2 regions of the Mesorhizobium sp. B2-4-19 genome follow, and region 1 is predicted to be linked to the other one. Evidence: riboswitches for the same ligand, from Rfam matches in the RefSeq annotation. Region 1 holds a riboswitch; the other holds the start of a gene.

Region 1 (3,296 bases):
CTGGATGCCAATGGCGGCATCCGCGCGCTGGCCGCTGAAATCGCCGAGGATGCGGCGGCGACCAAGCTGGTGAACAGCGTAGGCCTATGCGTCAATCTCGTCGCGGCACCCTTCGAGCAGCCGCTTGGCAGGCGCACGCTTGGCACGATCTGGTCGCGCCAGGCCCGCTGGGCGCGCCTGCGCCGCGTCACCTTCCCGCGGTTCTTCGCCCCGGAAATCCTGACTGGCGCGGTGGTGCCGCTGGCGCTTGCGCTGGTTGCGGCGGCAAGCGCCGGCTTCAGCCTGCCGCTGACGGCCATCGCCGTGCTGGCGGCCTTCTATCTACCGGAATGCGCCCTGGCCCGGTCCAAGGGCTGGCACCTGTCGCCGCGCACGGTCGCGGCGATGATTGCGCGGGACTTGATGCTTCCAACCATGTGGGCGCGCGGCTGGCTCGGCGGCGCCGTCGACTGGCGCGGCAATGCGATGATCATCGGCACCAAGGCCGCCGAACTGGAAGAGGCGTCGTCGCGCGCCTGATCGCGGCGCGCACGACGCTGCCTCGACGGCTCCCTATTTGGCGGCCTTCAGCGCCTGCGCAATATCTTCCAGCAGGTCGTCGGTATCCTCCAGGCCGACCGACAGCCTGAGCGTGCCAGGCCCGATGCCGAGTTCGGCGCGCGCCTCGTCGCTCAAATTCTTGTGCGTGGTCGTCGCCGGATGGGTGATCAGGCTCTTGGCATCGCCGAGATTGTTCGAGATCAGCACGATGTCGAGCGCGTTCTGCAGGGCGAAGGCCGCCTGCTTGCCGCCCTTGACGTCGAGGCAGATCAGCGTCGAGCCGCCCGACATCTGCTTCTTGACGATCTCGGCCTGCGGATGGTCGGCGCGGCCGGGATAGATGACGCGGGCAATCTGCGGCTGCTCGGCGAGGAAATCCGCAATCTTGCCGGCGCTCTCCGTCTGCTGGCGCACGCGCAGCGGCAGCGTCTCCAGGCCCTTCAGCAACGTCCAGGCGTTGAAGGGCGACAGGCTGGGGCCGGTGTGGCGGAAATAGTCATGCAAATTCTCGTCGATCCACTTCTTGTCCGACAGGATCACGCCGCCGAGACAGCGGCCCTGGCCATCGATGTGTTTGGTCGCCGAATAGACGACGATATGCGCGCCAAGCTGCAACGGCTTCTGCTGGAGAGGCGTGGCAAAGACATTGTCGACGACAAGCCGCGCGCCGATCGAATTGGCGAGCGCAGCCACAGCGGCGATGTCGACCACTTCCAATGTCGGGTTGGTCGGGCTTTCCAGGAAGAACAGCTTGGTGTTGGGCCTGACCGCCTTTTCCCAGTTGGCGATATCGGTGCCGTCAACCAGCGTCGCCTCCATGCCGTAGCGTGGCGCCAGCGTCTCGACCACCCAGCGGCACGAACCGAACAGCGCGCGCGCCGCCACGATGTGGTCGCCGGCCTTGACGCTGCACAGAAGGGCCGCCGTCACCGCCGCCATGCCAGATGCCGTGGCGCGCGCGTCCTCGGCGCCTTCGAGCGCGCACATGCGCTTTTCGAACATGTCGACGGTCGGATTGGCGTAGCGCGAATAAATGAAGCCCGGTTCCTCGCCCTTGAAGCGGGCCTCGGCGGCTTGCGCCGTTTGATAGACATAGCCCTGGGTCAGGTACATTGCCTCGGAGGTCTCGCCGAAGCCGGAACGCAGGGTTCCGCCATGCACGAGGGCTGTCTGAGGCTTCCAGTTGCGCTTCTTGTTGCTCATTGCTTTTGTTCCAGACACAAAAAAAACCGGTCGCGAAAGTCGCAACCGGTCCATACGGCCTCGCGGCCAACGGTCCTTTAGCGACTTGTTTAACGTGGCTGCAAGCCGACCGGCCAAATCACCACGGGATAACGACCCTTTAGACCCGTACCACGCTTGCGTCAATTGCCGGCTTCATTAAGAGGTTTGTACCAAGCAGGTTCCGCAAAAGTGTTTCACGGTTTTGCGGCGAGAACCTGCGGCAGGAAAATCGTCTGGCCTAGGAGCGGAGCCTTGCGGCAGACAGGCATTCTTCCCGATCAGGATATCTCGGCGCTGTTCCAGTCCGGCGCGCTGAAGTCGCCGCGCGCGCTCGATGCAGACCAGATCCAGCCGGCCAGCCTCGATCTCAGGCTCGGCGACAAGGCCTGGCGGGTGCGGGCGTCCTTCCTGCCGGGTCCGGATCATCGGGTTGCCGACAAACTCGATCGGCTGAAGCTGCATGAGTTCAGCCTCGCCGATGGCGCGGTGCTGGAAACGGGCTGTGTTTACATCGTGCCGCTGCTGGAAAGCCTTGCGCTGCCCCCAACCGTGTCCGCCTCGGCCAATCCGAAGAGTTCGACCGGGCGGCTCGACATTTTCACCCGCGTCATGACCGACCGTGGCCACGAGTTCGACAAGATCGCCGCCGGCTACAATGGTCCGCTTTACCTGGAAGTCAGCCCGCGCACCTTCCCGATCGTCGTGCGCACCGGCTCGCGCCTGTCGCAGATACGCTTCCGCATCGGCAACGCGCTGCTCTCGGAAGCCGAATTGCATGAATTGCACCGCGAGCAGATGCTGGTTGCCACCGAGCCGCCGAATATTTCGGGCGGCGGCATCGCGCTGTCGATCGATCTCAAGGGCGACAGTGACGGGCTGGTCGGCTATCGCGGCAAGCATCACACCGGCCTCGTAGATGTCGACAAGCGCGCCGCGCAGAATGTCGTCGATTTCTGGGAACCCATCCACAAGAGCGGCGCCGGCGAACTGGTGCTCGATCCGGATGAATTCTACATTCTCGTCAGCCAGGAGGCGGTGCATGTGCCGCCGCTCTATGCTGCCGAGATGACGCCCTTCGACCCGCTGGTCGGCGAATTTCGCGTCCATTATGCAGGCTTCTTCGATCCGGGCTTCGGCCATTCGGCGGCCGGTGGCACCGGCAGTCGGGCGGTGCTTGAAGTGCGCAGCCACGAAGTGCCGTTCATCCTCGACCATGGCCAGATCGTCGGCCGGCTGGTCTACGAGCACATGCTGAAGCGGCCGCAGGCGCTCTACGGCACCGATCTCGGCTCCAACTACCAGGCACAGGGGCTGAAGCTCTCCAAGCATTTCCGCGCCGCGCGCTGAACCCCGATTGCCGTCAGGCAAGATACTTGCCTGCGCCGGCACATCGTGCTTGGCTGGCTTGTCGGTCGCCGGGATGACGGCGCTCAAGGGGAACAGGAAAATGCAGATCTCGAAATGGATCCTGTCGGGGGCAGGCGCCGCCATGTTGTCGATGGCCGCAGGCTCTCCGTCGGCGCAGGCCGCCG
Region 2 (3,296 bases), on a different contig from region 1:
TGTAGGAATCGCCCAGTCCAAGTTCCTCCGCCCGCTTCAGCGTCGCGGCGCTGCGGGTCGAGATGGCAACCTGGCCGGCAAGGCCCTCGCGTCGGATGACGCGGGCCAGCGACGAGCCGATCAGGCCGATGCCGACCAGCGCGATCTTTTCAAACATCGGTGATGTCATGGTGTTCCTGCTTTTCGGGCGTTCTAGCTTTTCAGGAATGTCGTGAGCGCGGCGACGACGCCGCGATTGGCGTCTTCCGTGCCGACGGTCATGCGCAGCGCGTTGGGGAAGCCGTAGCCGGAAACGCGCCTTAGGATATAGCCGCGCGCGGTCAGATAGTCGTCCGCCGCGGCCGCCGAATGCTTCTGGTCGTCGGGAAAGTGAATGAGCAGGAAATTGCCGACGCTGGGCGTCACCCGCAGCCCGAGCCCGGTCATCTCCTGGCTCAGCCAGGTCAGCCAGGTCTCGTTATGCGCCACGCTGCGCTCGACATGGGCGCGGTCGCGGATCGCCGCGATGCCGGCCTCGATCGCCGTCGCGTTGACGTTGAAGGGACCGCGCACGCGGTTGATGGCGTCGACGATGTGCATGGGCGCATACATCCAGCCGATCCGCGCGCCGCCGAGGCCGATCTTGGAGAAGGTGCGGGTCATGACGACATTCTCGGCGCTGCCGACCAGTTCGATGCCGGCTTCATAGTCGTTGCGGCGGACATATTCGGCGTAGGCCGCGTCGAGCACCAGCAGCACATGTTTGGGCAGGCCGGCATGCAGACGGCGCACCTCCTGGAACGGCACATAGGTGCCGGTCGGATTGTTCGGATTGGCGAGAAACACGATTTTCGTGCGCGGCGTGACGGCCGCCAGTATCGCATTGATGTCGGCGCGCTCGTCGGTCTCCTTGACCGCGATCGGCGCGGCCCCGGCCGACTGGATGTAGATCTTGTAGACCATGAAGGCGTGTTCGGTGAATATGGCCTCGTCGCCGGGTGCGAGATAGGTCTGCGCCAGCAGGCCGAGGATCTCGTCGGAGCCGTTGGAGCAGATGATGTTCTGCGCGTTGAGGCCATGCACTTCCGCGATCGCCTCGCGCAGCCGTCTGGCGGTGCCGTCGGGATAGATGTCGAGCCTGGCGGCGACTTCACGCGCGGCCTCGATCGCCTTCGGCGACGGGCCAAGCGGGTTCTCGTTGGACGACAGCTTGTAGACCTTGGCGACACCGGCGGGTGCTGCGCTCTTGCCCGGCACATAGGCGTCAATGTCCATGATGCCCGCGCGCGGGGTTGGACGTGCCTGATCCGGTGTCTGGTTCATTTTTGCAAAATCCATCGAAAATGCCTCGATCCGGAGGCCGCAGCGGAAATACAAGCCGTGGCCGATAATGTCGAGAGGTGGCAGTGGTGCCAGCAGCCGGCCCAGATGTCGGCCCGGATGTCGGCCCGGATGTCGGCCCAGATGTCGGCATTGACGGCAGGGCGGGCGAGTTCTAGAAGGGCAGCAACAGTTCCGTGGTGATTTGGCCGGTCGGCTTGCAGCCACGTTAAACAATTCGCTAAAGGGCCGTTTGCGTGACGTAACCGGCTTTGCGAATGGCAATGCCGGTTTTTTATTGTCCGCGGCCGGCCGGACGGACGCATCGGCGGCGATTTTTCGCCCGATATGATGCAGCAAGTGAGACGAGAATGGCCGCTCTGCGCGCAGGAAAGACCAACAACGAGGCCGACCAGCCGTCGAGCCCGGTGTTGCGCTTCGGGGCGGACAAGCCGCTAAAGCTCGACGCCGGTACGCTTCTGTCGCCGTTCCAGATCGCCTACCAGACCTACGGTACGCTGAACGATGCACGCTCCAATGCCATCCTCGTCTGCCATGCGCTGACCGGCGACCAGCATGTCGCCAGCACCAATCCGGTGACCGGCAAGCCGGGATGGTGGGAAGTGCTGATCGGCCCCGGCAGGATCATCGACACCAGCCGCTTCTTCGTCATCTGCTCCAACGTCATCGGCGGCTGCCTGGGCTCCACCGGGCCAGCTTCGACCAACCCCGCCACCGGCAAACCCTATGGGCTCGACCTGCCCGTCATCACCATCCGCGACATGGTGCGGGCGCAGCAGATGCTGATCGACCATTTCGGCATCGAGAAACTGTTCTGCGTGCTCGGCGGTTCGATGGGCGGCATGCAGGTGCTGGAATGGGCGTCGAGCTATCCCGAGCGCGTCTTTTCGGCGCTGCCGATCGCCACCGGCGCGCGCCATTCCTCGCAGAACATTGCCTTCCACGAGGTCGGCCGGCAGGCCGTCATGGCCGATCCGGACTGGCATGGCGGCAAATATTTCGAACACGGCAAGCGCCCGGAAAAAGGCCTGGCGGTGGCGCGCATGGCCGCCCACATCACCTATCTCTCCGAAGCCGCCCTGCACCGTAAGTTCGGCCGCAACCTGCAGGATCGCGAAGCGCTGACCTTCGGCTTCGACGCCGACTTCCAGATCGAAAGCTATCTGCGCCACCAGGGCATGACCTTCGTCGACCGCTTCGACGCCAATTCCTATCTCTACATGACGCGGTCCATGGATTATTTCGACCTCGCCGCCGACCATGGCGGCAGGCTGGCGGACGCCTTTGCCGGAACCAAGACCCGCTTTTGCCTGGTGTCGTTCACATCGGACTGGCTGTTTCCGACGGAAGAAAGCCGCTCCATCGTGCACGCGCTCAACGCCGCCGGCGCCTCGGTGTCCTTCGTCGAGATCGAGACCGATCGCGGCCACGATGCCTTCCTGCTCGACGAGCCGGAACTGTTCGCCGCCATCAATGGCTTCATCGGTTCCGCGGCGCGGGCGAGAGGGCTAAGCGCATGACCCCGGAAAGTTGTAGACTTTCAGGATCGGGATCATGCGCCGCAAAGGAGATGACATCATGAGTGTCAACGGCAGCCAGCGCGTCGACCTCGAGGTCGTCGCCAACCTCATCCCGCCGCAGTCCCGCGTGCTCGACGTCGGCTCGGGCGACGGCTCGCTGCTTGAATTGCTGCAGGACACCAAGCAGGTCGACGGCCGCGGACTGGAACTGTCGCAGCGCGGCGTCAACGAATGCGTGGCGCGCGGCCTCTCCGTCATCCAGGGCGATGCCGACAAGGACCTCGAATTCTATCCCGACAAGGGTTTTGACTTCGTCGTCCTGTCGCAGACCTTGCAGGCCACCCGCAACCCGAAGCTGGTGCTCGACGAGTTGCTCCGCATCGGCAACCGGGCGATCGTCTCCTTCCCCAATTTCGGCCATTGGCGGGTGCGTCTGTCGCTATTCGTCAAAGGCCG

What was found. A riboswitch is a leader RNA that binds a small molecule or an ion and turns the genes downstream of it on or off. The one in region 1 is predicted to bind S-adenosylmethionine.
Region 2: it holds a riboswitch for S-adenosylmethionine, as region 1 does, so the genes downstream of both, FJ546_RS26580 (homoserine O-acetyltransferase) here and FJ546_RS03710 (O-succinylhomoserine sulfhydrylase) in region 1, are expected to answer to the same signal.

What each region holds. Positions count from the first base shown of each region.
Region 1 covers NZ_VFUV01000002.1:88,804-92,099, reverse strand. Annotated here, with positions in the region: gene FJ546_RS03715 (ceramide glucosyltransferase) at 1-519, shown strand, start outside; gene FJ546_RS03710 (O-succinylhomoserine sulfhydrylase) at 553-1,743, opposite strand; SAM riboswitch at 1,801-1,878, opposite strand; gene FJ546_RS03705 (2'-deoxycytidine 5'-triphosphate deaminase) at 2,017-3,111, shown strand; gene FJ546_RS03700 (transporter substrate-binding domain-containing protein) at 3,212-3,296, shown strand, end outside.
Region 2 covers NZ_VFUV01000020.1:88,197-91,492, forward strand. Annotated here, with positions in the region: gene FJ546_RS26570 (prephenate/arogenate dehydrogenase family protein) at 1-169, opposite strand, end outside; gene hisC (histidinol-phosphate transaminase) at 193-1,302, opposite strand; SAM riboswitch at 1,487-1,564, shown strand; gene FJ546_RS26580 (homoserine O-acetyltransferase) at 1,671-2,840, shown strand; gene metW (methionine biosynthesis protein MetW) at 2,899-3,296, shown strand, end outside.